3 regions of the Janthinobacterium sp. GW823-FHT01H08 genome follow, and region 3 is predicted to be linked to each of the others. Evidence: predicted binding sites of a transcription regulator. Region 3 holds the regulator's gene; each other region holds the start of a gene.
What was found. The regulator HrcA, encoded in region 3, represses chaperone genes, less so after heat shock. The targets are predictions, from matches to a motif close to TTAGCACTCNNNNNNNNNGAGTGCTAA.

Region 1: the regulator HrcA is predicted to act here: its motif matches at 5,790-5,816, upstream of rpoH (RNA polymerase sigma factor RpoH).
Region 2: the regulator HrcA is predicted to act here: its motif matches at 5,781-5,807, upstream of groES (co-chaperone GroES).

Annotation. Positions count from the first base shown of each region.
Region 1 is NZ_CM179504.1:1,214,415-1,224,323, reverse strand. It holds gene AC3RCG_RS05530 (DUF1365 domain-containing protein) at 1-221, opposite strand, end outside; gene AC3RCG_RS05525 (NAD(P)/FAD-dependent oxidoreductase) at 211-1,524, opposite strand; gene AC3RCG_RS05520 (MerR family transcriptional regulator) at 1,729-2,670, shown strand; gene ftsY (signal recognition particle-docking protein FtsY) at 2,835-3,890, shown strand; gene AC3RCG_RS05510 (cell division ATP-binding protein FtsE) at 3,899-4,642, shown strand; gene ftsX (permease-like cell division protein FtsX) at 4,639-5,559, shown strand; gene rpoH (RNA polymerase sigma factor RpoH) at 5,982-6,875, shown strand; gene AC3RCG_RS05495 (hypothetical protein) at 6,965-7,231, opposite strand; gene AC3RCG_RS05490 (hypothetical protein) at 7,409-7,861, shown strand; gene AC3RCG_RS05485 (antibiotic biosynthesis monooxygenase family protein) at 7,865-8,212, opposite strand; gene AC3RCG_RS05480 (cytochrome P450) at 8,209-9,315, opposite strand; gene AC3RCG_RS05475 (ArsR/SmtB family transcription factor) at 9,392-9,909, shown strand, end outside.
Region 2 is NZ_CM179504.1:5,204,912-5,214,820, reverse strand. It holds gene AC3RCG_RS23410 (POT-type proton-dependent oligopeptide transporter) at 1-285, opposite strand, end outside; gene AC3RCG_RS23405 (GNAT family N-acetyltransferase) at 404-973, opposite strand; gene AC3RCG_RS23400 (PadR family transcriptional regulator) at 1,074-1,613, shown strand; gene AC3RCG_RS23395 (MFS transporter) at 1,610-2,848, shown strand; gene AC3RCG_RS23390 (hypothetical protein) at 2,853-3,326, opposite strand; gene groL (chaperonin GroEL) at 3,548-5,197, opposite strand; gene groES (co-chaperone GroES) at 5,248-5,538, opposite strand; gene AC3RCG_RS23375 (hypothetical protein) at 6,063-6,809, shown strand; gene AC3RCG_RS23370 (DUF904 domain-containing protein) at 6,966-7,229, shown strand; gene AC3RCG_RS23365 (cell division protein ZapA) at 7,229-7,540, shown strand; RNA gene ssrS (6S RNA) at 7,730-7,907, shown strand; gene AC3RCG_RS23355 (EVE domain-containing protein) at 7,998-8,462, shown strand; gene lgt (prolipoprotein diacylglyceryl transferase) at 8,471-9,295, opposite strand; gene AC3RCG_RS23345 (LysR family transcriptional regulator) at 9,375-9,909, opposite strand, start outside.
Region 3 is NZ_CM179504.1:5,944,865-5,954,773, reverse strand. It holds gene AC3RCG_RS26825 (CoA-acylating methylmalonate-semialdehyde dehydrogenase) at 1-1,085, shown strand, start outside; gene AC3RCG_RS26820 (acyl-CoA dehydrogenase family protein) at 1,095-2,255, shown strand; gene AC3RCG_RS26815 (enoyl-CoA hydratase) at 2,252-3,037, shown strand; gene AC3RCG_RS26810 (enoyl-CoA hydratase/isomerase family protein) at 3,030-4,157, shown strand; partial or broken gene mmsB (3-hydroxyisobutyrate dehydrogenase) at 4,172-5,080, shown strand; gene AC3RCG_RS26800 (hypothetical protein) at 5,268-5,849, opposite strand; gene AC3RCG_RS26795 (hypothetical protein) at 5,891-6,490, opposite strand; gene AC3RCG_RS26790 (HAD family hydrolase) at 6,737-7,462, shown strand; gene hrcA (heat-inducible transcriptional repressor HrcA) at 7,580-8,596, shown strand; gene fur (ferric iron uptake transcriptional regulator) at 8,648-9,079, opposite strand; gene AC3RCG_RS26775 (outer membrane protein assembly factor BamE) at 9,276-9,909, shown strand, end outside.

The sequences.
Region 1 (9,909 bases), 1.4 Mb from region 3:
CCATCGCCATGGTCGCTGTCGCGGAAGGACAGCACATTGGCGCCGTTGCGCGAGATCAAGCGGGCAGGAAAATCGTGCGCGCCCAGGCTGCGCAAGGGCAGGCGCAGATAAAACATGCCGTAACTGAAAGCATGCGCGCGCGGACGCAGCCGCGCATGCCGCACCCGCCCCAGACACAGCTGGGGCTGCGGCGGCACGGACGGCGATGAATTACGCGGCATGACCGAGCTCCGCCGCCGCCATGCCATTGAGTATTTGCGCCACGGCAAGGCCCGACTTCAAACCGTCTTCATGGAAACCATAGCCCGTCCAGGCGCCCGCGAACCACGTGTGCTGCGCGCCCTGGAAACCGGCCAGGCGCGCCTGGGCCGCAATGGCCGCGCCATCGAACACGGGGTGGGCATACGAAAACGCGTCGATGACCTTGGCCGGGTCCGGCTCGTCGAGCGGATTGAGCGAGACGATGACGGGCGTCGTAAACGGCAGCGGCTGCAACTGGTTCAGCAAATAGTGCACGCATACCTGCGGCGATTCGCCCTCCTGCGCGGCCGGCCGTCCCTGGTAATTCCAGGCCGACCAGGCGCGGCGGCGCTGCGGCAGGCAAGACGCATCCGTATGCAGCACGGCCCGGTTCGGCTGGTAGCGCACGGCTTCAAGCACGGAGCGCTCGTCGTCACGGATGTCCGCCAGCAGGGCCAGCGACTGGTCGCTGTGGCAAGCGAGTACCACATGATCGGCATGCTCGACGCCGGCCGCCGTATGCAGCTCGACCATGCGTGCGCCGCCGTGCCCCTGGCGGCGCACGGCCAGCACGGGACACGCCAGGCGCTGCTGCGCAATGCCTGCCAGCAGTTTTTCCACGTACACGCGCGCACCGCCGCGCACCGTACGCCATTGCGGCCGGTTGCTCACCTGCAGCAAGCCGTGGTTGTGGCAGAAACGGATGAAGGTGGCCAAGGGAAAGGCCAGCATCTGGCGCGCCGGGCACGACCAGATGCAGGCGGCCATGGGCAACAGATACCAGTGACGGAACTCGTCGCCATAATTGTGCAGATCAAGGAACTCGCCGAGCGACATGGCCGGCGCCGGCACGCTGGCTATGGCCAGGGCGCTGGCCTGGCGGTTGAAGCGCACGATATCGCGCAGCATGCGCAGGAAGGCGGGGCGCAACAGATTGCTGCGCTGCGTGAACACGGTATCGAAATTGGCGCCCGCCCATTCCAGCACGCGGGCATCGGACGAGGTGCCCAGCGGCATCTTCACGGAAAACGACATGTCGCTGTCGGCCGCCTCGACACCGAGTTCGTCAAACAGTTGCACCAGGTTCGGATAGGTGGCGTGGTTAAACACAAGGAAACCCGTGTCGACACCATGCGTGACGCCATCGAGCGTGACATCGACCGTATGGCTGTGGCCGCCAAAATAGTCGCCCGCCTCGTACAAGGTCACGTCCTGGCCCGCCTGCGCCAGGCGATAGGCACACGACAAACCTGCAATTCCTGCTCCGACGACGGCAATTTTCATGAGTACACCTGTATTAAGTTTGTCCTGGACAAAACGAGCCTCATGGATAATCGATGAAATATTGATTTATGTCAATGAGCGCCCTCGGCCGTTCCACAACTTATACGTCGGCAATTTCCAATCGGATTCAGCTATTTGGTCCGGGGCGGCGGAAGGCGTAAAATGCACTCCACGTTCTTTTTGGCATGCGAGCAAGCCCCTGGTATGGATACTGACCTGCAACCTACTTCCGCCTTCAGCATCAGCGATGTCGAGCGCGATACCGGGCTGGCCAAGGAAACCTTGCGTGTCTGGGAGCGCCGCTACGCTTTTCCCCAGCCTCAGCGCGACGCCTTTGGCGAGCGCAGCTACCCGGCCGAGCAAGTGCAGAAGTTGCGCATGGTCAAGCGCCTGCTGGACCTCGGCTTTCGTCCGGGAAAAATCATGCAGCACAGCACCGTGCAACTGCAGCAGCTGGCCAGCGCCGGCAGTGCGGCGCCGTCAACGCCGCCCCCGCAGCTCGAACACTACCTGTCGCTGTGCCGCGGCCACCAGATGGCGGAACTGGGTGAGGCCCTGCGCCAGGCGCTGGCCGTGCTGGGCTTGAAAGCGTTCACCATCGACGTCATCGCCCCCCTGACGGGCATGGTGGGCGAGGCGTGGGCTTGCGGCGACCTGGCCGTGTATGAAGAGCATCTGTATAGCGAAACCTTGCAAACGGTGATGCGCCACGCCATCTTTTCCCTGCCGCAGGCAAGCAGCCCATCGACGCGCACGCCACGCATCGTGCTCAGTACCTTGCCGCAGGAGCGTCATGGCCTGGGCCTGCTGATGGCCGAGGCGCTGTGCGCGGCGGCTGGCGCCCATTGCATGTCGCTGGGGGTGGAAACGCCGCTGACGGACATCGTCGCGGCCGCCCGCGCGCAGCGGGCCGATATCGTGGCGCTGTCGTTTTCCAGCGCCAGCAAGCAGCGGCAGACGCGCGACAGCCTGCAGCAACTGCATACGAACTTGCCACCAGGGATGGAATTGTGGGCCGGGGGACGCAGTCCCGTGCTGTACAAGCAGCCGCCCTCCTTCCTGCATGTGCTGGACTTGCGGCAAGTCGACGAAAGCATCGCCGACTGGCGCCGCCGCCACCAGGCGCTGGCCCTGCAAACCCATTGATCCGGCTGGAAAGCGCGGCAACTGCGGCGATCTCCGTGGATAGGCGCGCAATGTTGCCAATCGAACAGTAAAGCATGAAGGGCCGGGCGCGCTCTGGTAGAATAGCCCGTAACACAGTGTCCGGCGCCGCCGGGCCTTAGGTCAGCACCCGCCACCACACATCCATGTTTAGTTTCTTCAAGAAAAAACCCATCGCTCCCGAGGCCGCACCAGCCGAGCCCCTCGTCCTTCCCGCCACGCCGCCCGCACCGCAGCCAGCCGCTACGCCCCTGAGCGGCGCGCCGGCCGAGCTCGTGCCCGTGATCGTGGCCGCCGAACCCGAGAAAAAATCGTGGATGACGCGCCTGAAGGCGGGCCTGTCGAAAACCTCGAACACCTTGTCCGTGCTGTTCGTCGGCGCGAAGATCGACGACGCCCTGTACGAAGAGCTGGAAGCGGCGCTGCTGATGTCCGACGCCGGCATCGACGCCACCGAATTCCTGCTGACGGAATTGAAGAAAAAGGTCAAGGAAGACAAGCTGCTCGACGCAGCCGCCGTCAAGGCCGCGCTGAAAGTGCTGCTGATCGAGCTGCTCTCGCCGCTGGAAAAGCGCTTCGAGCTGGGCCGCCACAAGCCGCTGGTGATGATGATTTCCGGCGTCAATGGCGCGGGCAAGACCACTACCATCGGCAAGCTGGCCAAGCACATGCAGTCGAACAACCAGTCCGTGCTGCTGGCCGCGGGCGACACCTTCCGCGCCGCCGCACGCGAGCAGCTGATGGTCTGGGGCGAGCGCAACAACGTTACCGTGATTTCGCAGGAATCGGGCGACCCGGCCGCCGTGGCCTACGACTCCGTGCAATCGGCGAAGGCGCGCGGCATCGACGTGGTCATGGTCGACACGGCCGGCCGCCTGCCGACGCAGTTGCACTTGATGGAAGAATTGAAGAAAATCAAGCGCGTGATCGGCAAGGGCATGGAGGGCGCACCGCATGAAACCCTGCTCGTCATCGACGGCAACACGGGCCAGAACGCCCTCACGCAAGTGAAGGCCTTCGACGATGCCCTGCAGTTGAGCGGCCTGGTGATCACCAAGCTGGACGGTACAGCCAAGGGCGGCGTGCTGGCGGCGATTGCCCGCGTGCGCCCCGTGCCCGTGTATTTCATCGGCATCGGTGAGAAAATTGAAGACTTGCAGCCTTTCGTGGCTGCCGAATTTGTCGAAGCGCTGCTCGGATAAGCCTATACATGATTGAATTTCAGCACGTCTCCAAGCAATACTCCCCCGACGCCGTGGCGCTCAGCGACATTTCGCTCAGTATTGCCAAGGGCGAGCTGGTCTTCCTGGCCGGCCCGTCCGGCGCCGGCAAGTCCACCTTGCTGAAGATGATCGCCGCCATGGAACGCCCCACGTCGGGCAAGCTGATCGTCAATGGCCAGGACATGGCGAAGATCAAGCCGGCCGGCGTGCCGTTTTTGCGCCGTAACATGGGCCTGATCTTCCAGCAGCAAAAACTGCTGAACGACCGCTCCATCCTGGCCAACGTCATGCTGCCGCTGCTCGTCGTCGGCGCGCATAAAGTTGCCGCCGAGCAGCGCGCGCGTGCCGCGCTCGACAAGGTGGGACTGCTGGACCGCGCCATGGCGCGCCCTTTGTCGCTGTCGGGCGGCGAGCAGCAGCGCGTCTCGATCGCGCGCGCCATTGTCAACCGGCCGCAGATCATCCTGGCCGACGAACCGACAGCCAACTTGGACCGCGCCAGCGCCAACAAGGTGCTCGACGCCCTCAAAGCATTCCACTCGGTGGGCGTGACCTGCCTCATTTCCAGCCATGACGAACAGATGCTCGACGCCGCCGCCCGCGTGATCCACCTGAAGAACGGCCAGCTGGTCGCCATCGACAAGGCCACGCAAGCGCCCGTCTTCGCCCCGCCCGATCCCGACTTTGCGCCCGCTCCCGACCAGGACGACGCGCAGGGAGAACAGGCATGAGAGGCTGGTTCCGTCAACACCGCTTCGCGCTCGGTTCGGCGCTGATTCACTTGCGCAAGTCGCCAGGCGGCTTTTTACTGAACGTGCTCGTCGTCGCCATCGCCCTGTCGCTGCCGTTCGCCGGCTTGACCATGCTCGACAATGTGCGCCCGATGTCGGAGCAAATGTCCGTCGACCCGGAAATCAGCGTTTTCCTGAAAATAGACACGCCGCGCGAGCAAGCCGTGGCCTTGGCCAGCGCCATGCGCAAGATCGTCGGCGAGCAAAAGGCGAAGATCGTCTTCATCCCGCGCGAACAGGCGCTCGATACGCTGAAGAACAAGAACGGCCTGGCCGACGTACTGAGCACCCTGGGCGACAATCCCCTGCCCGACAGCTATGTGCTGAAACTCGACGCCTTCAGCAGCGCCAGCGAAGCGCAGGACGTCGATGCCGTGGCGGAACAGCTGCGCCACCTGCCCGGCGTGGAATCGGCGCAAGTCGATTCGGCCTGGGTCAAGCGTCTGGCGGCCCTGCTGGGCGTGCTGCGCCTGGTGCTGCTATTGCTGGCCATCACCCTGGGCGTGGCCGTCATCGCCGTGGTCTTCAATACCATCCGCCTGCAAGTGATGCAGCAGCGCGATGAAATCAGCATCTCGAAACTGATCGGCGCCACCGATACCTTCATCCACCGCCCCTTCTATTACACGGGCGCCCTGCTGGGCCTGTGCGCCGGTGCGCTGGCCCTGGGCGCCGTGGCGCTGGCCTTGCAGCCGCTCAATACCGCGATTGCCGAGTTTGCACGCCTGTATGCGTCCGAATTCCAGCTGGTGCCGCTGGCGCCGCTGCCGATGGCCGGCTTGCTGGCCGTCAGCGCCGGCCTGGGCCTGATCGGCGCCTTCCTCTGCGTGCAGCGCCACCTGGCGCGCCTGAACTGACCTTCCTTTCCATGGCGGCGCTCCTGGCGCCGCCATGCGCCTCGCCATCCCCATCTGCTGTTATCTTGATATTTAGCAAGTATTCTTAAGGCTCGCTTCAGCCAGAGGCCGTAGACTAGCCATGTTGTCGTGAAGCGGCCTGCAGTGCTGTTCAGATCGCTGTTCAGACATATTTATCAAGCATTCATTCGCCATAGCATTTAGGCTATCAGGACGATTAAATGTGCTGATTGGCACTCTCAGGCAGAGAGTGCTAATATAGGGACATACCAACAGCAGAACCGCCATGGACGCCAGATGAAGATGGTGCCGCGATCTGCAAAGTGCAAGACCGAATACGCAAAACAGAACAGACAATCGGGCCACGTCGTGTGATGTGGCCAACTGGAACAAAGCAAGACTACGAGGGAGAAAACATGACTATGATGTCCGCAACATCCGCATTGGTTCCGACCAAAAGTAATGCGCTGGGCCTCGGGTTCACTGGCAATCTGGGCAATATCGACGCCTATATTTCGGCCGTGAACCGTCTGCCCATGTTGACCCACGACGAAGAAATTTCGCTGGCGAAACGCCTGCGCGAAAAAAATGACCTGGCCGCCGCGCAAGAACTGGTGCTGTCGCACCTGCGCCTGGTGGTCTCGATTGCCCGTGGCTATCTGGGCTATGGCTTGCCGCATGCCGACCTGATTCAGGAAGGCAATATCGGCTTGATGAAAGCCGTGAAACGTTTCGATCCGGACCAGGGCGTGCGCCTGGTGTCGTACGCCATGCACTGGGTGAAAGCCGAGATGCATGAGTACATCCTGAAAAACTGGCGCCTGGTCAAGGTCGCGACGACGAAGGCACAGCGCAAGCTGTTCTTCAATCTGCGCAGCCACAAGACGGGCCTCGATGCGATGACGCCGAAGCAGATCGATGCGCTGGCCAAGCTGCTCGACGTGAAGCGCGAAGAAGTGATCGAAATGGAAACGCGCTTGAGCGGCCGCGACATCGCGCTGGAATCGCCGACCGACGATGAAGACGACAAGTTTTCGCCGATCGCCTACCTGTCGTCGGAGCAAAGCGAGCCGACCAAGGTGCTGGAAGCGGAACAAGTGACGCGCCTGCAATCGGAAGGCCTGGAAACGGCCTTGTCCAAACTGGACGCCCGTTCGCGCCGCATCATCGAAACGCGCTGGCTGGCCAACGACGACGGTTCCGGCGCCACGCTGCACGCGCTGGCGGAAGAGTTCGGCGTATCGGCCGAGCGCATCCGCCAGATCGAAGTGGCGGCGCTGAAGAAAATGAAGGGCGCCCTGGCGGCCTACGTGTAATCGAAAGCAATGCCGCAATGCAAAAGGCGCCGCAAGGCGCCTTTTAGTTTTATAAATGATATTTATCAACAGATAAACATTGTCAGCCTTTATGCTGCAGCCAAGCCCTTGGTGATCAGCTCGGCGACCAATTCATTCAGATCCGCGCCGCGCTCCTTGGCCAGGGTCTGCAATTGCAACACCAGATCGCTGTTCAGCTTGACGGCGAACGGCACCAGGCCCAGCGCCTGATCGCGCTTGCGCTGCTCGCGGCGGTCGACGACCACCGCTTCCTTACCGAATGCACCGGCGCCGGGAACATTCATCTTTCCCATCAGTTTCTTGGCATCGCTTTTGGCCAGGTCGGTTTTTTTCATGGTTGTTTCCTGATTTTCAAAACAGCCATTCTACGCAGTAATCGGCGCGCCGCGTGGCCGGCGCGTCAATTCATCGGCAGCGCGCCAATAGTGCGCCAGAAAAATATCATTTTGTTATTATCATTTTCATCCCACGCGTGGACGCCACGCCGGGACGCTCTACCTGAAAGGAAAAACATGCACTATCTACATCAATCGTACCGAACGTGGTTGTTACCCTTGTTCATCGCCTGCCTGGCCGTGCTGGCGGGCTGCGGCGCGGCTGGCAGCGCCGGCGACGCGGAAAACACGCCGCGCAGCGTCACCCACGTGCTCTCGCCGGGCGAACAGGTCGCCATCACGGCCACCGATACCCTGAAACTCGAGCGCGTCAACGACAGCCGCTGCCGCAAGGGCGCCGTGTGCGTGTGGAAAGGCTACGTCAGCTACAGTTTCAGTTTGCTCAACAGCGCGGGCGCCACCGATATCGTCTTGTCCGAGTCCATGCCCGGCGCCGCCAGCTCCGTGACCGTCAACCACCTGACGTTCACCCTGCTCGACGTCGATCCGGCCACGCCGCCCGCCCTGGACGCGGCCGCGCCCACCTACCGGGTCAAGGTAAAAATCACGCAGGGCGCCCTGCCCCGCTAAGCATCAGACATCGTGGCGCTGGCGGCTGTCGGTCGGCGCCTGTTGCCGCTCCAGCATACCGTAATCACGCACCACGCCGGCGATGCGCAGCCGGTAATCGTCGAACACGCCATGCCGGCCCGCCGATTGCGCCGCGCGGTGCGCTTCCAGCTGCCGCCACTGCGCCAGTGCCGCTTCGTCGCGAAAGAAAGACAGCGACAGCAGTTTGCCTGGCTCGCTCAGGCTGCTGAAGCGCTCGATGGACATGAATCCATCGACTTCAGCGAGCAAGGGACGCAGCGCGGCCGCCAGATCCAGATACTGCTGGCGTCCTTCGGCGCTGGGCCAGACTTCGAAAATCACGGCAATCATGCTATTTCTCCATTGCTGAAAACGGGGATGCGGGCGTTCAGCGAAGGCCGGTACGACCAGACCAGCGGCATGTCTTCCAGCCCGTCGGCCCATGCCTGCAGGCATGCAGTGGCAATCGTCTGGGCGATGGACTGGCCCGGACAGGCGTGGCGGCCATGGCCAAAACCCGACTCCGCCTGGCCGGCGCTGGCCAGCACGACGATGATCGTCTGCCCGGCCGGTATGCGCACGCCGGGCAATTCCACGGCATCGCCCGTGTAGCGGCGCGTGTTGTGGATCGCGGGGTCATGCCGGCTGACCTCGCGCAGCAAAGCCGGCCATCGCTGGGGTGCGGCGCGCAGTTGCGCGAACAACTGCGGCTGCGTGCACAAAGCGACCGTGGCATTGCCCAGCAGACCTGCCGTGGCGTCACACGTCTGCGACAGCAAGCCCACGAGGTTGGCCAGTACGCCGCCAGACGCCTGCCAGCCGACGGCATACGCCCCGGTCACGATGTCGTGCAGCAAGCTGCCGGGCAAGGCATCCGCCTCGCGCAGCAATACGGTAAAACCGTGCAGCAAGGCATCGGCCGCTTGCTGCGCGCCGGCCAGTTGTTCTCCATTGCTCAGCGGCGACAAACAGGCGACAAAGTCGCGCGTCCAGGCGGCCAGCGCCGGCCATTGCGCTGGCGCAAAGCCCAGCAAGTCCGCCATGGCGAACAGGGGCAGCTCAAAAATCGCCTCGTTCAGCTGCGCGGCGCTGCCGGGAACGCGGTCGCCGGCAAACTGCATCACCCGTCCATGCAGGCGCGCCAGGTCCACCTGGCCCAGCGCCCGCGCCAGCACCTGTTTCTGCACGGCATGCCGCTCGCCCTCGTTCATGCGCACCAGTTCGGCAAAGATGGCGCCGCACGGCGTGCCTGCCAGGTTGAGCGGCACGGCCTGCCCCGGCGGGCGCACGCGGCAAGCGGGATGCTCGAGCACGGCCCGCACGCCGGCCGCGCCCGTTGCCAGCCAGCAATCGAGCGACGCCTCGAAACGCAGCGGCGGGCCTTCCGCCAGGCGGCGATAGTAGTCATACGGCGCCGCGTGGGTGACGGCGGAAAAAGGGTCGGCGAGCGGCATGCGCATTCCATTGCAGTGAGGTGGGGACACGAGTATGCTGCCCCTTCCACCACAACACTTCGCCCACGGACGAATCATGGATGACAAACTTCCCTCGGCCGACATGGGCCTGGCGCAACTGGCCGGCGCCATCGCCGAACCGGCCCGCGCGCGCATGCTGTGCAGCCTGCTCGATGGCCATGCGCGCACGGCCACGGAACTGGCCACCTTGGCCGAGGTAGGCGCCTCGACGGCCAGCGCCCATCTGGCGCGCTTGCGCGACGACGGTTTGCTGTCGATGCTGGCGCAGGGCAAGCACCGCTACTACCGTCTGGCCAGTACGGAGGTGGCGCGGGCGCTGGAAGCGCTGCTGGTGGTGGCCGGCGTGCCCGCAACGCCGTTTACACCCTCCACGCCGGACCGCTTGCGCCATGCGCGCACCTGCTACGACCACATGGCCGGCACGGTCGCCGTCGCCATGCACGACCAGTTGCACGCGCAAGGCTGGCTGCTCGACGATGATGGCGAAGGCAAATATTGCCTGTCGGAAGCGGGTGCGGCCGGCATGGCGGCGCTGGGCATCGACGTGCCGCAATTGCAGCGTCAGCGCCGCCG
Region 2 (9,909 bases), 740 kb from region 3:
CAGGGCCAGGCAGGCGTGGCCCGCGCAATACACGAGGCTGAGCCAGAAGATGGTGTTGTACTTGCCGAAGAAGCGGTCGGCCAGCCAGCCGCCCAGCAGCGGGAAGAAATACACGCCGATGACGAAGGTGTGGAACACGTGCTTGGCTTCGCCCGTGCGCTGGTCGATCGGGATCATCAGCAGCAGGGTGCTGATGAGGAATGGCGTCAGGATGTTGCGCATGCCGTAAAAGCTGAAGCGTTCGCAGCCTTCGTTGGCGATGATGTACGGTATTTGCCGCGGCATTTTGCCTGTGGCGGTTTGTGTCTCGGCCGATGACATTGGCTCTCCCCCAAGTTTTTTTTGTAAGCCGCGATGCTAAGGCCTGCCGCGTTTGCTTGCAACAGAAAAAACGGCCTGTCCGCTATTTCGCAGGGATTTGTAAGGTATTGATTTTCATAAAGACATTACTTTCGGCACTTGCGCTTGCACTTGCACACGCCGGGCGCGGCAGCCACAGCTGCATTTGCAGCATGCCGTCCGATGCGGGGCCGTCCGCCAGGGTAAAGCCGCAGCCCAGGTACAGGGTCAATGCCGCGTGGTTGTCCTGCGCCACGGCCAGGCGCAGGCGGGCCAGTTCGGGGATGGCGCAGGCATGGGCGATGGCGGCCTGCAGCAGTTGTCGTGCAGCGCCGCGCCCGCGCGCCTGCGGCGCCACGTATACGCTCCACAGGCTGGCCTTGTCATGCACGACGGCGATCGGTTCGCGGCGCAGGCCGGCAATGCCGATCAATTGATCCTTGTCGAAAGCGCCAAATATTATTTGGTGGGGCGTGATGCGCAAGCGCTCGGCTATCCGTGCCAGCGGCAAGCCGCTCTCCACCGCGTGCGTGGTGCAGAAGGCGGCGGGCAGTTCGGCGATGCCGGCCAGGCGCAGCGCGCGGTAGGCGGCAACGTCGTCGGGCGTCAGGGGGCGGACAATGATGGCGGACATGTGGGCGAGTATCGGGCTTCGATGCCAGAAAGTAAACCTTGCGTTGCTGCGTTTTCGACCATAAGATATATCTTATTGCGATATATCTTAAGGAATCATCATGTTCCATCTTCTGCACGGGATGCACCCCGTGCGCGCGGCAGCCCATGGCCAGGGCGATGCGCCAGGCACGCCTGGCCATTCCGTTGCCCGCGGACCGAAAATGTTTGACGCGGGCACCTTGCGCTACCTGGTGCTGCAATTGATCGCCGACAAGCCGCGCCACGGCTACGACATCATCAAGGCCATCGAACAGCGCGCCGGCGGCGCGTATGCCCCGAGTCCCGGCGCCATCTATCCGCTCATGCACGGCCTCGTGGGCCACGGCTATGTGGCCGTCAGCCTCGATGGCAACAAGAAGCTGCACAGCATCACGCCCGAGGGACGGGGTTTCCTGGAGGCGAACCGCGCCTATGTCGACGCGATTGCCGCCAGGGTCGATGCGCCGGCCAGCGCGGACGACGATTTGCGCCACCTGATGCACGAACTGAAGGCGGCCGTGCTGGCGCGCGGGCGCGCGGGCGAGCCGGATGCCGGGCGCCTCGATGCCATCCGCGCCATCCTGCGCCAGGCCCGTACCGATATCGAGGCGCTGGCATGACGGCCGCGCCTGTTCCCTTGCTGACGCCGGCGCGCGAGCGCACGATGCTGTGGCTGCTTGCGCTGACGCAATTTACCGTCATCATGGATTTCATGGTGATGATGCCGCTGGCGCCTCAGCTGATGCAGGCGTTCCACATCGGCCCGGCCGCCGTCTCGGGCGCCGTTTCCGCCTACGCCTGGTGCGCGGGCCTGTCCGGCTTGCTGGCGGCCACGTATATCGACCGCTTTGACCGCAAGAAGCTGCTGCTGACCATGTTTTGCCTGTTCACCTTGTCGAACCTCGCTTGCGCGCTGGCGCCGAACTTTTATGTGCTGCTGTGGTCGCGCGCGTTTGCAGGGCTGACGGGCGGCGTGCTGGGCGCCATGGTCATGGCCATCATCGGCGACGTGATTCCTTCCGAGCGGCGCGGCGCGGCCACGGGCATCGTCATGACCTCGTTTGCCATGGCGGCCGTGGGAGGCGTACCCATCGGCGTGGTGCTGGCCGCGCACTTTGGCTGGGCCTCGCCGTTTTTCCTGCTGGTCGTGCTGTCGCTGCTGGTCTGGCTGGGCGCGGCGCGCGTGCTGCCCTCGCTCACGGCGCACATGGGCGCCGCTCCCACGCCGCTGCGCCAGGTGCTGCCGAACCTGCTGGCGCTGTTCCGCGAGCGGCGCCACCTGAAAGCGTTCTCCTTGTCGATTGTCAACATGACGGCCGGCATGCTGGTCATTCCCTTCATTTCGCCCGTGCTCGTGGGCAATATGGGGCTGGCGCCGGCCGATGTCACCTGGGTGTATCTGGCGGGCGGCTGCGCCACGATCTTTACTGCGCGCCTGATCGGCCGCTGGGCGGACCGGGCCGGCAAGCAGCAGGTGTACCGCTGGGTGTCCCTGCTGTCGATTGCGCCGCTGCTGTTCATGACGCACTTGCCCCAGCTGCCGCTGCTGGGGCTGATGCTGGCGTTTCCCTTCTTTATGGCCCTCGTCTCGGGCCGCATGGTGCCGCTGCAGGCGCTGCTGACGACCATCCCGGAAACGCACAAGCGGGGCGCGTTTCTCAGCGCCAATTCGGCTCTGCAAAGCTTTGGCAGCGGCCTGGGCGCCTGGCTGGGCGGCCTGACCCTGCAGACGGATGCGGCCGGCCACATCAGCGGCTACGGCATCAATGGCTGGCTGGCGGCGGGCTTGTCGCTGTGGACGGTGTGGTGGGTGGCGCGCGTGCGCGGCGCGCCGCCGCAGGGCGCGCCGGCGTAGGCAGTTACTGCGTGGCGATGCGCTGCATGGGCGCATTGTCCTTGCGCCATTGTTCCAGGCTGATCAGCTCACCGCTGACGACGTCATCGACGAGGATGCGCTTGCCATCCTGGGAGACGACGAAACTCTCCCAGCGGTGCGCCGCGTCTGGCGTGTTTTCCACAAAGTTCAGGTCATAGTAGGGCTTGCCATCGATGAGACGCACGTCGGGCGACGTTTCCATCACGGCGCCGTGGGCGCGGCCGCCCGAAGCCTTTTCGATATGCGCCGACCAGGCCTTGATTTCCGGCAATGCCATCAGCGCATCGACGGCGCGCGCGCTCTGTTCTGGCGCCGCCTGGCTGCTCGCGGCCGGGGCATTGGTGCCGTGCGGCGCGCCTTGCTGGTGCAGGTAGAAAGCGCCGAGCCCGGCGGCCAGCAAGCCGGCCAGGATGCCGGCGATGATGGTGGTTTTGGAAGAAGAGGCGCGTGGCTGCATGATGGTGGCGTGAGAAAGAGGGACGATGGCGGCCATGCTAAAGCAAAACGTGCAGGCGGGCAATCGTTGAAATTTCTAAAAAGCAAGACGAAAAAAAGCCACCTTCCGTGGGAGGTGGCTTTCGGGGCCGCCGGGGAGGCGCTGGCAGCTTTTGGCCTGCCAGCCCTGTCCCGGCGTATGCGGCCAGGTGCGCCGTCGCCTGCGCGACTGGCCGCAGGACATTACATCATGCCGTCCATGCCGCCCATGCCGCCCATACCACCCATGCCGCCGCCCATGCCGCCGGCTGCCTTGTCGTCAGCGATTTCGCAGACCATGCAGTCGGTCGTCAGCATCAGCGAAGCGATCGAAGCGGCGTTTTGCAGCGCCGAACGGGTCACTTTGGCTGGGTCCAGAACGCCCATTTCCACCATGTCGCCATACGTGCCGTTGGCAGCGTTGTAGCCGTAGTTGCCCGCGCCAGCCAGGACGGCTGCCACGACGACCGAAGCTTCTTCGCCGGCGTTTTGCACGATCATGCGCAGCGGCTCTTCCATTGCGCGCAGGACGATCTTGATACCAGCGTCTTGATCAGGATTGTCGCCCTTGACCGTGATGTTGGCGCGTGCGCGCAGCAGGGCTACGCCGCCGCCTGGCACGATGCCTTCTTCCACGGCAGCGCGCGTGGCGTGCAGTGCATCTTCAACGCGGGCTTTCTTCTCTTTCATTTCGACTTCGGTGGCTGCGCCAACCTTGATCACGGCAACGCCGCCAGCCAGTTTGGCCACGCGCTCTTGCAGTTTTTCACGGTCGTAGTCCGAGGTCGCTTCTTCGATCTGTACACGCACTTGTTTCACGCGTGCTTCGATCGAGGCAGCTTCGCCGGCGCCATCGATGACGATGGTGTTTTCCTTGCCCACTTCGATGCGTTTCGCCTGACCCAGTTCGGCCAGGGTCACTTTTTCCAGGGTCAGGCCGACTTCTTCAGCGATCACCTGGCCGCCCGTCAGGACAGCGATGTCTTCCAGCATGGCTTTGCGGCGGTCGCCGAAGCCTGGTGCTTTCACTGCGCAGGTTTTCAGGATGCCGCGGATGTTGTTCACAACCAGGGTAGCCAGCGCTTCGCCTTCGATGTCTTCCGCGATGATCAGCAGTGGACGGCCAGCCTTGGCGACTTGTTCCAGTACCGGCAGCAGGTCACGGATGTTCGAGATTTTCTTGTCGCACAGCAGGACGAATGGGCTGTCCAGGACGGCAACTTGCTTCTCTGGGTTGTTGATGAAGTATGGCGACAGGTAGCCGCGGTCGAACTGCATGCCTTCAACGATGTCCAGCTCGTCGTTCAGCGACTTGCCGTCTTCAACGGTGATGACGCCTTCTTTGCCGACTTTTTCCATCGCTTCAGCGATACGCTCGCCGATCGAGTAGTCCGAGTTCGCCGAGATCGCGCCAACCTGGGCGATTTCCTTGGTCGTGGTGCAAGGACGGGCGATTTTCGCCAGTTCTTCGACGGTCGCTGCAACAGCTTTGTCGATACCGCGCTTCAGGTCCATCGGGTTCATGCCGGCGGCAACGAACTTCATGCCTTCGCGCACGATGGCTTGTGCCAGCACGGTCGCGGTGGTGGTGCCGTCGCCGGCGTTGTCGCTGGTGCGGGAAGCCACTTCCTTGACCATTTGCGCGCCCATGTTCATGAGCTTGTCTTTGAGTTCAACTTCTTTCGCTACCGACACACCATCCTTGGTGACGGTAGGGGCGCCGAACGAGCGCTCCAGCACGACGTTGCGGCCTTTCGGGCCCAAGGTGACTTTGACTGCGTTGGCGAGGATGTTGACGCCTTCGACCATCTTGGCGCGCGCTGCGTCGCCGAATACTACTTCTTTAGCTGCCATGTTCAATTCTCCTGAGTTTCGGGATGTATCTGTCTACAACGTGGAAACAATTACTTGACGACGATCGCCATGATGTCTTCTTCGCGCATGACCAGCAGCTCATCGCCGTCAACTTTGACGGTTTGGCCGGCGTACTTGCCGAACAGGACGCGGTCGCCCACTTTGACATCCAGAGGACGGACTTTGCCGTCGTCGAGAATCTTGCCATTGCCTACGGCAAGGACTTCGCCTTGATCCGGTTTTTCAGCAGCTGCATCAGGAATGATGAGGCCGGACGCAGTCTTGGTTTCCTGGTCGAGGCGTTTGACGATGACGCGATCGTTCAATGGGCGCAGATTCATACAAAACTCCTTAAAGTTCAATGGATAGGTGTTGCTAAATGAATACATGCCTGGCACAGCGCCAGGCGTGCTTTCAGTGACCGCCGTTGAAAGCAGCCCGCAACGGTCAAGCAAACCCCATGGCATCGGGTGCATGCCGGCGCTGGGCAGTGGTGGCATCGCGGCGTCGCCCGCCGCGTAGCGTTCCCTGCTGTTGCCCGGCAGACACCATCATGTCTTGAGGATTGCTACGAAAGAGTTTGTTAGCACTCTCTACTAACGAGTGCTAATTATAGGGACGGTAGGGGGCTTATTCAAGGGCTTATTCTCCGGGAAGATAAGCTTGGACGTTCTACGCAGCCTGCATTTACGCAGGGTTTGCGCAAACGCAAGCCTCGTTCCCGGGCGTCAGCAACAGGCGCGACTCTAGCATGCCCGTCAGGCGAACGGCGTTCCTGTACGCACAGGAAACAGAGTTTTGCTATGGACTTTGATAAGATGATTGCAATTGCATATCAATATTCCCCTGTACCAGAAAGCACACCATGCCATCGACTCTTTCCCGTCCCGCCCTGCGCCTGCTCGGTGCCGCCCTCGTCGGCCTCGCCTGCCTGGGCAATGCCGCCGCGCAAACGCCCACGATTCTCGACGAGATCACCGTGGCGACCCTGACGCCGCTGGAAAAGGACATGCTGCTCAACGAGCTGTTCAACGACCTCAACAAGGACGACGACGACCAGGAAGCGCATGTGTGGGACAACGGCGGCGACCGTGGCGTGCGGGTGAAAGTCACATATAACTTCAGCAACTCCGGCATGACGGAACACAGCCTGAAGGCGCACATCTGCCGCGACCTGAAATTCGTCGTCACGGCGGGCGACAAGTCGCAAGACCTGAGCCGCCGTACGTGTTCGCAGAACAGCGGCCGTTGGGATGTGCAGGGCAAGGACCCGGCGCCCGTCGTGTATCCGCCTTTCCTGTCCGACGTGACCATCGCCAAGCTGAATGCGAAGGAACAGAAATCCTTGCTGACGGCCGCCGTGCGCACCTTGAAAGATGAAGAGGATGGCAAGAGCCGTGAATGGAGCAACAAGGGGCTGGGCAATGCCGTGCCCTTGCGCGTCACTTTGACGCCCTCGCGGACGGACGCCAAACCTGGCAGCTACCACCGTACTTGCCGCGACTTGACGATGGTGCTTGATGGCAAGAGCGGCAAGCAGGAATTGACGCGCCGCTCGTGCGAAAACCGCTATGGCGGTCTCGATATCGAACCCGATTACGTCGACGAGTAAAACGCTGCCATCGCGGCGCCGGCGGATGCGTGCAGATGGCGAAACGCGCCGGAAAAAGCGTGTATTTCACGGCAACTGACCTGCATTGATGTAAATATGTGTGACAGCGGCGTGATTCGATTGACGCCCATGGAGCGTCCGCCCTATAGTGGCGGGATGATTTCCGAATTCAACGAATTATCCGACAAAATAGGCCTGCTGGCCGAAATGACCCATGCGCTGCGCCGTGAAAACGCGCAACTGCGCAAGGACAATGCCGCGCTGGCCGCCGAGAACGCCCTGTATGTGCAGCGCATGCGCGAGGCGCAGGAGCGGGTCGAGGCGTTGCTGGAAAAAATTCCCGAACTGGTGCAAGCCGGCCTGGAGCAAGCCGCTTCGGAGGCAGGCGCCTATCTTGCCGAGAACGAGAAGGAAGCGTAATGCCGCGTGTCGATGTCAATATCATGGGCCAGTCCTACAGCATGGTCTGCCGCGACGGCGAAGAGCGCGCGCTGCGCGAAGCGGCGATCTATCTCGATAGCAAAATGAAAGCCATCCGCGACGCGGGCAAGGTCAAGGGCAATGACCGCATCGCCGTGCTGGCCGCCCTGGGCGTGGCCGCGGAATTCCTTTCCGTGAAGTCGCCGCAAGGTCCGCTGTCGGAACTGACGATCCTGGAAGTGAAGCAAAAGATCTCGGCCATGCACACCGTTCTGGACAGCGCATTGACGCCCCAGGAAAACCTTTTTTAAACACCGAACCAAACCTACTACGCGTCGCGCCTTGCGGCCTGCGATGCTCTCTGTGCATTCGCACAGTTGCGCTTCTCGACCACAATTCATCGCCGCTCGCTACGGTTTTGTTCAGTGTTATTAATTGGATTTTAAGCGGACACGGTACGATTTGTCTTTGCGATGCGCGATCAAAGGAGTAAACTTGGGTCTACCCTGCGGTGTTCGCGATTGCCATATATTCCTTGAACCATTTATGCGCATCGGTTGCGAATTTTGTTTGATGGGAGTGAGCGTCGCTCGTTCGACGAACCCGAAATTGAACTAACGTGACCACCTTGAACCGTTTGGTTCGGGATGCCGGCATAGCGGCACAGGCGGGGCCCAATTTGCATTACATTTGTAAGTACAACTGAAAACGGTTGCCGCATCCTGCGCAACCGTTTTTTTACGTCTGGCGCTTTCACACGGAGTCCGCATGAAACAATACTGGCTGATGAAATCCGAACCCGATGAAGTGAGCATCGACGACCTGATGGCCGCGCCCGGGCACACCATGCCCTGGTTCGGCGTGCGCAACTACCAGGCGCGCAACTTCATGCGCGATGGCATGCAGGTCGGCGATGGCGTGCTGTTTTATCACTCGAGCTGCCCGCAGCCGGGCGTGGCGGGCGTGGCCGAAGTGGCCAGCGGCGCGTATCCCGATCACAGCCAGTTTGAAGAGGGCGGCAAGTATTTCGATGCCAAGGCCACGCAGGAACAGCCGCGCTGGATCAGCGTCGACGTGCGGGGCCTGAAGAAGACGGCGCTGTTGCCCCTGTCCGAGATGCGCCAGATGCCGGAGCTGGAAGACATGCTGCTGCTCAAGAAGGGCAGCCGACTGTCCATCACGCCGGTAACGCCGGCGCAATGGAAAGTGATTACAAGCAGGTTACAGGCTTAAACTGTTCATCAGGCAGCGCGGGCCTTGGTGGGCGGCGTGCCCATCACCTGGCTTTTATATGCCCACACCAGCAGCGCGATGGCGCCGACGATCATCGGCAGGGACAGCATCTGGCCCGAGGTGATCGGCACGCCCAGCCACACGACTTCCCAGTCCGGCGTGCGGAAGTATTCCGTGAAGAAGCGCGCGCAGCCGTACAGCAGGGTGAACATGGCGCCCACGGCCATGCGCGGGCGCTGCTTGCGCGCATACAGCCACAGGATGATGAACACCAAAATGCCGTCGACCAGCATCTGGTAGATCGGCGACGGGTGCACGGGATACGGAATGCCCGGCCACTGCATGGCCCACGGCAGGGTTTCCGGCGCGATGCGGCCCGGCAGTTCGGCATTGATGAAGTTGCCCAGGCGGCCGGCCGCGTAGCCGAGCGGCACCAGCGGCGCGATGAAGTCGAGCACGTCGAACAGGTTGCGGCCCGCCTTGCGGCTCCACAAGTACATGGCCAGGATGACGCCGAGGAAGCCGCCATGGAAGGACATGCCGCCATGCCAGACCATGAAGATCTCGAGCGGATTGTGCAGGAAGTATTCGGGACGGTAGAACAGCACTTCACCCAGGCGTCCGCCGATCACCACGCCCAGCATGCCGTAGAACAGCATGTCGTCGAGGTCTTCCTTCTTCCAGCCCAGCACGGCGATATGCGGCTGCTTGATGCGCACTCTGCCCAGGATAATGAACAGGGCAAAGGCCAGCACATACATCAGGCCGTACCAGTGCACGGCAAGCGGACCGATCTGGATGGCTATCGGGTCGGGCATCGGGTGTATCAGCATGGGGTTTCTTTCTTTGTTTAAAGCCAAGGTTGCGTAGTATGAGGGCGCTGGCGGTTTTTTGCCTTAGCGGCCACTTAATTTAATCGGCGGCAGCGCTGATCTGCTTGCGCAGCAGCGCCAGGAAACCTTGCAGCACGGCGGACGGATTGTCGCGGCGCCAGGCCAGGCCCGTTTCCACCAGCGGCGTGGCGTCCTGCAGCGGCCTGTATTCTACGCCCGGGCGCATCAGATTCGATACCGATTGTGGCACAAGCGCGATGCCCATGCCAGCCGAGACGAGGCTGACGATGGTTTGCATCTGGATCGCTTCCTGGCCGATCTGCGGCGTGATGCCGGCCGCGCGGAACACGCCGAGGATCGCGTCGTGCAGGGCGGGCGAGATCGCGCGCGGAAAAATAATCAGGGGCAGGGGCGGCAGGTCGCGCAGGCGCACGGGGCCCGGCGTGTTCAGGATGGCGAGGCCGGACGGCGCGGCCAGCACCAGCGGCTCGGCCAGCACGGGCAGGTAATCGAGCTCCCCTTTCGCCTTCTCGGGCAGGGGCGGGATCAGCAGGCCCGCATCCGTGCGCCCGGCCAGCAGTTCATCGAGCTGCAGGTCCGAGGTGGCTTCCTGC
Region 3 (9,909 bases):
TGATGCAGCCGCTGGGCGTGTGCGCCGGCATTACCCCATTCAATTTCCCCGCCATGATCCCCCTGTGGATGTTCCCGATGGCGATTGCCTGCGGCAATACCTTCGTGTTGAAACCATCGGAGCAAGACCCGCTCGTGACGGAAAAACTCGTGCGCCTGGCCTTGCAGGCGGGCATCCCGGCTGGCGTGTTGAACGTCATCCACGGCGGCGAAGACGTGGTCAACGCCCTGTGCGACCATCCGGACATCAAGGCGATCTCGTTTGTCGGCTCCAGCAAGGTGGGCACGCATGTGTACCAGCGCGCCAGCCTGAACGGCAAGCGCGCGCAATGCATGATGGGCGCCAAGAACCACGCCGTCGTCTTGCCGGACGCCAATAAAGAACAGACCCTGAACCAGTTGCTGGGCGCCGGTTTCGGCGCGGCCGGCCAGCGCTGCATGGCGGCGTCCGTCGCCGTGCTGGTGGGCGAGGCGCGCGAGTGGCTGCCGGAACTGGCCGCCAAGGCGCAAACCCTGACGGTGGGCGCGGGCAAGGATAATCCGGACCTGGGCCCCGTGATCTCGTGCGCGGCGAAAGAACGCGTGTTTGGCCTGATCGCCAAGGGCGTGGAGCAGGGCGCCGTGCTGACGCTCGATGGCCGCGACGTGAAGGTCGATGGCTATCCGAACGGCAACTTCGTCGGCCCGACGATCTTGTCCGGCGTAAAACCCGGCATGGTCGTGTATGACCAGGAAATCTTTGGTCCCGTCCTGATCGTCGTCGAAGTCGACACGCTCGATGAAGCGATTGCGCTGGTGAACGCGAATCCGAACGGCAATGGCACGGCCCTGTTCACGCAGAGCGGCGCGGCCGCGCGCTATTTCCAGGAAGAAATCGACGTGGGCCAGGTCGGCATCAACGTGCCGATTCCCGTTCCCGTTCCCCTGTTCAGCTTTACGGGCTCGCGCGGCTCCAAGCTGGGCGACCTGGGCCCGTTCGGCAAGCAGGTCGTGTTGTTCTACACGCAGACGCAGACGATTACCCAGCGCTGGTTCACGGATGCGGCCTCGGTGGGCAAGGTCAACACCACCATCAGCCTCAAGTAAGGAGCTGCCATGGACTTTGAATTGAGCGACGAGCAGCGCGAGTTCCAGCAGGCGGCGCGCGCGTTTGCCGAAGGCGAACTGGCGCCGCACGCGGCCCATTGGGATGCGGAATCGATCTTCCCCGTGGAAACCATCGCCAAGGCGGGCGAGATGGGTTTTTGCGGCCTGTACACGCCGCAGCGCTGGGGCGGTCTGGGCCTCTCCCGCCAGGACGCGGCCATCGTCTTCGAGGAACTGGCCGGCGGCTGCACCTCGACCACGGCCTACATCACCATCCACAACATGGCCACCTGGATGCTGTCGCGCTGGGGGCAGGAAGCCCTGTGCGACGAGTGGGTGCCGGCCCTGGCTGCCGGCCAGAAGCTGGCCAGCTATTGCCTGACGGAACCGCAGTCGGGCTCGGATGCGGCGTCCTTGCGCACGAAAGCCGTCAAGGAGGGCGACTTTTATCTGCTGGACGGTACGAAAGCGTTTATCTCGGGCGCGGGGCAGACGGATATGCTGATCGTCATGGCACGCACGGGCGGCGAGGGCGCGGCCGGCATTTCCGCCTTTGCCGTGCCGGCGAATTTGCCCGGCATCGTGTATGGCAAGAAAGAAGAAAAGATGGGCTGGAACAGCCAGCCTACGCGCATCATCAGCTTCGACCAGGTGAAAGTGCCTGTTGGCAACTTGCTGGGCGCGGAAGGCGAAGGCTTTACGATTGCCATGAAGGGCATCGACGGCGGGCGCATCAACATCGCCGTGTGCTCGGTGGGCACGGCGCAGGCGGCCCTCACGCGCGCGCAAACGTATATGAAGGAGCGCACGCAGTTCGGCCGCGAGCTGGCTCAGTTCCAGGCCCTGCAATTCAAGCTGGCCGACATGCTGACGGAACTGGTGGCGGCGCGCCAGATGGTGCGCCTGGCAGCCTGGAAACTTGACCAGGAAAGCCCGGATGCGACGGCATATTGCGCCATGGCAAAACGTTTCGCGACGGATGTGGGTTTTAATGTCGCCAACGATGCGTTGCAATTGCACGGTGGCTACGGCTACATCCGCGAGTATCCGCTCGAGCGCCACGTGCGCGACACGCGGGTGCACCAGATCCTGGAAGGGACGAATGAAATCATGCGCCTGATCGTCGCGCGAGCGATTTTGAAAGACGGCGCCACGGAGACCTTACGATGAGCAAAGTGTATACAAATTTACTGCTGGAACGCCGTGGCCATACGGCCCTGGTGACCCTCGACAACCCGCCCGCCCACACGTGGACCCTGGCCAGCCTGAACGCCCTGAAGGAACTGGTGGCCGACCTGAATGCGGACGCCGACGTGTACGCGCTGGTGATCACGGGCGGCGGCGCCAAGTTCTTCTCGGCCGGCGCCGACCTGAACGTGTTTGCCGACGGTAACAAGGACACGGCCTTCGCCATGGCCGCGGCCTTTGGCGAAGCGTTCGAGGCGCTGTCCGCATTCCGCGGCGTCAGCATCGCCGCCATCAATGGCTATGCCATGGGCGGCGGTCTTGAATGCGCGCTGGCCTGCGATATCCGCATCGCCGAGGAGCACGCGCAGATGGCCTTGCCGGAAGCCTCGGTCGGCTTGCTGCCATGCGCGGGCGGCACGCAGCATTTGCCGTGGCTGGTGGGCGAAGGCTGGGCCAAGCGCATGATTTTGTGCGGCGAGAGAGTCGATGCGGCCAAGGCCCTGGCCATCGGCCTCGTCGAGGAAGTTGTGCCAACCGGCAAGGCTGCCGCCACGGCGCTGGCCCTGGCCGCCAAGGTGGCGCGCCAGAGTCCCAGCAGCGTGACGGCATGCAAGACCCTGATCCAGGGCGCGCGCAGCCATCCGCTGGTCAACTCCTTGCCGGACGAACGCACCCTGTTCCTCGGCTTGTTCGATACGCAAGACCAGAAAGAGGGCGTGCAGGCGTTCCTGGAAAAACGTCCGGCGGAGTGGAAGAATGGTTGAGACTTTGCCTGAAACCGTGAAAATCGAGGAGCGCGACTGTCCCGGCGGCATGAAGCTGGGCGTCATCACCCTCGACGCGCCCAAATCCCTGCACGCGCTGACCCTGGACATGATACGCGCCATCGACGGCGCTCTCGTGCGCTGGGCCGGTGACTCTGCCGTCGCCTGCGTGGTGCTGCACTCGTCGACCGACAAGGCCTTTTGCGCGGGCGGCGACGTGCGCAGCCTGCGTTCGGCCGTGGCCGAGCAATCGGGTGTCGTGCCGAACCCGCAGGCGCTGGCCTTCTTTGCCGAGGAATACCGGCTCGACCACCGCATCCATACGTATGCGAAACCGCTGCTGGTGTGGGGCGGCGGCATCGTCATGGGCGGCGGCCTGGGCCTGATGGCCGGTGCCAGCCACCGCGTCGTGACGGAAAGCACGCGTATCGCCATGCCGGAAATCACGATTGGCCTGTTCCCCGACGTGGGCGGCAGCTGGTTCCTGGGCCGCATGCCAGGGCGCAGCGGCCTGTTCCTGGGTTTGACGGGCGCGCCCATGAACGCGTCCGACGCCCTGTTTACGGGCCTGGGCGACTATTTCCTGCGCCAGGAAGAGCGGAACATGGTGCTCGACGCGCTGGCGCTGGCGCAATGGCAAGCCAGTCCGCAGGTGAACAGCGAGCAGCTGGACCGCCTGCTGCGTGGCTTCTCGGCGCCAGCCTCCATGCTGCCCGTGTCCGAAGTGCGCGCCAACTTCGACGCCATCGCGGCGCTGACGCAAGCGCCCACTTTGCCCGAAGTGGTGGCCGCCATCGCCGCGTATGACGGCGATTCGGTCTGGCTGCAAAAGGCGGCCCACTCGCTGGACAAGGGCGCGCCCACTTCGGCCGCCCTGGTGTGGGCCATGCGCGAGCGCACGCGGCACATGAGCCTGGCGCAAGTGTTCCAGCTGGAACTCATTGTCGCCGTGCAATGTTGCGCCCATGCAGACTTCAGCGAAGGCGTGCGTGCTTTGCTGATCGACAAGGACAACGCGCCGCAGTGGCAGCCGGCCAGCCTGGCCGAGGTCAGCGAGACGTATCTCAATGAATATTTCACGGCGCCATGGGATAGCCATCCTTTGCGCGACCTGCATTAAAAGAACAACAGGAGACACATATGCAACATATCGCTTTCATCGGCCTGGGCAACATGGGCGCGCCGATGGCCCGCAACCTGGTGGCCGCCGGCTTCCACGTGTCCGTGTTCGACCTGGCGCCGGCGGCTGTGGCGTCGCTGGTCGAGGCGGGCGCCACGGCGGCCGCATCCGCCAGCGCAGCCGTGCAGACGGCGGACGCCGTCATCACCATGCTGCCAGCCAACAAGCACGTGCAGGAACTGTACCTGGCGGCAGGCGGCGTGCTCGATTCGGCCAAGCCCGGTGCCCTGTTCATCGACTGCAGCACCATCGCCGCCGACGTGGCGCGGCAAGTGGCGCAGGCGGCCAGCGAGCGGGGCTTTGCCATGATCGATGCGCCCGTCTCGGGCGGCACGGCGGGCGCGGCGGCCGGCACGCTGACCTTCATCGTCGGCGGCAGCGAGGCTGCCTTGCAGCAGGCGCGTCCCCTGCTGGAAAAGATGGGCAAGAACATCTTCCATGCGGGCGAGGCGGGTGCGGGCCAGGTGGCGAAGATTTGCAACAACATGCTGCTGGGCATACTGATGGCGGGGACGGCCGAGGCGCTGAACCTGGGAGTGGCGCATGGCCTCGATCCGAAAGTCTTGTCCGACATCATGGGCAAGAGTTCGGGGCGCAACTGGACCCTGGAAGTGTACAACCCGTGGCCCGGCGTCATGGACGGCACGCCCGCGTCGCGCAATTACACGGGCGGCTTCGGCACGGCGCTGATGCTGAAGGACCTGGGTCTGGCGCAGCAGTCGGCCCTGTCGGCGAACGCGCCCACGCCCCTGGGCGGGCTGGTGCGCCAGCTGTACCAGATGCATGCGCAAGCCGGCTATGCGCAGCAGGATTTCTCCAGCATCGTGCAGATGCTGCAGCCGGGCTTGGATAAACCCGCCTGAGGAATTTTGGACAAAAAAAAGCCCGCTGGTGAAAGCGGGCTAAATCCAATTCTTGGAAGAGTTGGAGGAGACAGATGCATTATGCTGCATCGCCACATATAACTCCAATTTATCTTTCGAATATCAAATATAGATTTTCGTGATATCTCTTCCTGGCAGCCGCGTCGCGGCTGCCAGCGCCACAGTCTTAGCCTGGATTGCAGGCGATCTGCACGGTGGTCACGTTTGCTTCACCCATCACACCGACGCCCGTGTTGGGTGCCACGGTGCATTTCAAGCCGGTAGGCTGGGTAAATACGCTGATGCCATACTTGTCGCCATCGGCAACAGGCGATGCCAGAGTGAAGGTCGTGCTGCCTTTGGCCACCGTGGTTTGCGCATTGCCGTTGATCAGAACCAGGCCGTCGGCTGTCAGGCCAGTCACCGTGCCGCCTACCGTGTACGCGTTTCGCGCACAGGAAACCGATGCCTGGATACTGACGTAGTGACCGGCCGAGCCGGTTCCGCCACTGACGGTGCAAGTCATGTGGGCTGGCTGGGTCTGCACGGTGATGTTGTAGTCGGTGCCATAGTCGATGCGCTTGCCAAAGGTAAACGAGGTCTGGCCGGCTTTGATCGGGAGCGGATCGCCGCCATTGACCAGGACCAGGCCTTCGGTGTTCAAATTGCTGACGGTGCCACTGACATCATACGAGGCCTTGCCGCCGCAAGCAGCCAATCCCAGGGTCAACAGCAGCGCGGCGATAGGGCGCAGGCAGGATAACTTCATGTATTTCTCCAATCCAATATAGTGGTGACGAATCGCGTGGCTTACTGCGCCGTGCAGTTCAGTGCGGCGCCGGTCGTGGCGGCTGAGCCCATGGTGCCGACGACATCGCGGCCGTTGGCGCTGGCAGAACCCACGAAACTGCACGTCTGGCCCGTTGGATACGTCGCGATGGAAATATTGTAGGCAATGCCGTCGTTGACATTCGGGAACGTATAGCTGGTGCTGCCTTTCAGCGGGCTGGTGGTGATATTGCCGATGGCCAGGGTCAAACCGTCGGCGGTCAGGCCCGTGATCGTGCCGCTCAGCGGGTAGGTATTGGTCACGCAAATCACCTGGGCCGTGGTCACGGTATAGCTCGATGCCTTGCCGGCGCCATTGGTAATCGTGCACACGGCGCCTTTTGGCTGTTGCGCGATGGTGATATCGTAGCGGTCATCGGTGCTGACCAGCTTGGTGAAAACAAAGGAAGTCTGGCCTGAGGTGACAGGCAGGCGTTCGCCGTCATTCAGCAGAATCAGGCCATCTTTTGCCAGATTGACGACTTGGCCGCTCAGATACAGATTGCCGCCGCTGCCGCCGCAGGCCGCCAATGTGACGGCGCAAGCCGCCGCCAGCATCGAGCGCAGGTACAAATTTTTCATACATTCTCCAAAACGAATTAGGTTGGGTAGCGCAACGCGGACGCTGGCGCCGCATTGGAATGGCGCCTATTTTAGTCTATCTGGCAAGCCGGATGATCTTGCCTTGTATCACCCTGTAACAATTTTTCGCCGGGAAGCGCCGGCCCGGCCCCATTTCATGGGGGCGCCGCCATGCCGGCGGCGGCGATCGGTGCGACAATAGCTGCGGGCTGCGCACCGTGACGCGGCATCTATATAGTGAGTTCCATGTCTCTTGCCCCTGTAAAACCTGCCGTGCCGCCCAAGGCCATCCTGTTCGACCTCGACGATACCTTGTGGCCCATCGCGCCCGTGATTGCCGCCGCCGAAACCCTGCTGCACGACTGGCTGGCCACGCATGCGCCCAAGGTGGCGCAGCAGTTTTCCATCGAGCTGTTGCGCCAGCACCGTCTGGCCATGCTCAATGAACAACCGCATTTCCATGGCAATTTGATCGAGCTGCGCCGCGCGGGATTGCTGACCGCCTTTGAGGCCGCCGGCGAAGATCCCGCCCTGGTCGACGGCGCCATCGCGCAGTTCCTGGCGGCGCGCCATCGCGTGCAGCCGTATGACGATGTCTTGCCCGGCCTGGCCTGGATGGGGCAGCGCATGCTGGTCGGCTCGATCTCGAATGGCAATGCGGACCTTGAAATTATCGGCCTGGCGCAGCATTTTAAAGTGTCGATTGCCGCCAGCGATTTCGGCGTCGCCAAGCCTGACGCCAGCATCTTCCTGGCCGCTTGCGCCGCGCTGGGCGTGGCGCCGCATGAGGCCGTGTATGTGGGGGACGACCTGTATTTCGACGTGACGGGGGCGCAAGGGGCGGGCATGCGTGCCGTGTGGATGAACCGCAAGGGCAGCGATGCCCATCTGGCCGCCGGCGTGCAGCCCGACGCCATCTGCGCCAACTTTGATGAATTGCTGCTGTGGCTGCAGGGGCAGCTGGAAGATTGATCGCCGTCGGACGGGCGAACGTGCATAATAGGCGCTGTTGATGCACGTTCGGCCGCTTTCGTTGCCGCTTGCTTAACAATATGCTTGTTTAAAGAATATTTGCTTACCTAAGACACCATGCAACTCGATACACGTGCCCAAACACTGCTGAAAGCCCTGGTCGAGCGATATATCGCCGACGGCCTGCCGGTCGGTTCGCGCGCCTTGTCGAAAATTTCCGGCCTCGACCTGTCGCCGGCCACGATCCGCAACATCATGGCCGACCTGGAAGAGCTCGGTTATGTGTCCAGTCCGCATACCTCGGCCGGACGCATCCCCACGCCGCGCGGCTACCGCATCTTTGTCGACACCTTGCTGACCGTCCGGCACCTGGACGAGCACCTGGTGGAGTCGCGCATGCGCCTGCAGACGCCGCAGCCGCAAAAAACCATCGCCAACGCGGCGCAGATGCTGTCGTCGCTGTCGCAGTTCGCCGGCGTCGTGCTCAGCCCGCGCCGCGAATCCGTGTTCCAGCAAATCGAATTCCTGCGCCTGTCCGAAAAGCGCATCCTGCTCGTCATCGTCGCGCCCGGCGGCGATGTGCAGAACCGTTTATTGCTGACGGAGGCCGACTATACGCCGGCGCAACTGGTGCAATCGGCTAATTACATCAACCAGAATTATGGCGGCCTGTCGTTCGACGCCGTGCGCGTGCGCCTGCAAGGCGAGCTGCGCCAGTTGCGCGACGACATGGGCAGTTTGATGCAGGCGGCCGTAGAAGCGGGCAGCGAAGCGATGGCCGACCATAGCGACGACATGGTCATTTCCGGCGAGCGCAACTTGCTCAGCGTGAGCGATCTGTCATCGAATATGCATTCGCTGCGCCAGATGTTCGACATGTTCGAGCAAAAGACGGGCTTGATGCAGCTGCTCGACGTGTCGAGCAAGGCGACGGGCGTGCAGATTTTCATCGGCGGCGAATCGAACCTGGTGCCGATGGATGAGATGAGCGTGGTGACGGCGCCGTATGAAGTCAACGGCAAGATCGTGGGAACGCTGGGAGTGATCGGACCGACGCGCATGGCTTACGAGCGCGTCATTCCGATCGTCGACATCACGGCCAAGCTGCTGTCGAGCGCGCTCAGCCATCATTGATGCGGTTCAATGCTGCGCCGGCCGGCCCCTTGCGGGAACGGCCGGCGTGGGTCAGGCTGTTTTGTGCGGGCAAGCTGTCTTGGTGCAGTTGCCGTAGATGGCCAGGGCGTGTTCGGCGATCTTGAAGCCGCGCTCTTCGGCCACTTTTTGCTGGCGGATTTCGATTTCTTCGTCGAAGAATTCTTCGACCCGGCCACAGTCGAGGCACACCAGGTGGTCATGGTGGGAGCCTTCGTTGAGTTCGAAAATCGCCTTGCCGGTTTCAAAATGGTTGCGGTTAAGCAAGCCGGCTTGTTCGAATTGCGTGAGGACACGGTAGACAGTTGCCAAGCCGACATCCATATTGTCGGCCAGCAGAATCTTGTAGACGTCTTCCGCGGTCAGGTGGCGTACCGGGCTACTCTGGAAGATATCGAGTATCTTCAGCCGTGGCAGGGTGGCTTTCAGGCCGCTTGCCTTGAGATCACTAGGATTGTTACTCATGTTTGTTGCTCGTATGTGGGTCAGGTGCTTTATCATATAGCGTTTTGTCGGAGAGTGCCAAAATATGCTTTTTTTTGGCGGGCCGGTCACTCCTGGCGTTTTGTTCATCCAATTGAGGTCATTTATGCGCGTAACCCCGGCTGTATTGCCATCTCTCTGGCACCGTATTTCATTTCGAGCACCAGTCGTGGCAGGCATGGTCTGTGTCGCGCTGGCCGTGTCCGGCTGCGCCAACCGTGGCATTCTTGGCGAAAAGCCGGCAGCTGCTCAAAAAGAAGGCAAGGAACTGGTTCCCGAACAGGGCGCACAAACGACCACCATTACGCCGCTGCAAAAATTCATGTGGTTTTTCTCGCCCTACCGTCCTGACATTCAACAAGGCAACTTTGTCTCCGAAGAGATGCTGGCCCAGTTGAAAGTAGGCATGACGCGCGACCAGGTGCGTTTCGTCCTCGGCACTTCGCTGCTGACCGATATCTTCCATGCCGACCGCTGGGATTATCCATTCCGCCTGGCGCGGGGCAGTGGCGAAACCACCAGCAGCCGCGTGGTCGTGTACTTCGGCAAGGATGGCAAGGTTGAACGTTTCGAAGGCGGCAACTTGCCGACGGAGAAAGAGTATATCGACCGCATCGCCGGTCCGTCGCCATTCGCCAAGGTCGCCAAGGCTGACGTGCCTGCCGCCGTCGTGCCATCGCCCGTGGCGCCGAGCGCCGTGCCGGTACCGGCCGATGCCGCTCCTGCCATTCCTGTGAGCAAGCCTGACGTTGCACCAGCACCAGCAACGGCGCCTGCCGCCGAGCCAGCACCGACGCCTGCCGCCGAACCCA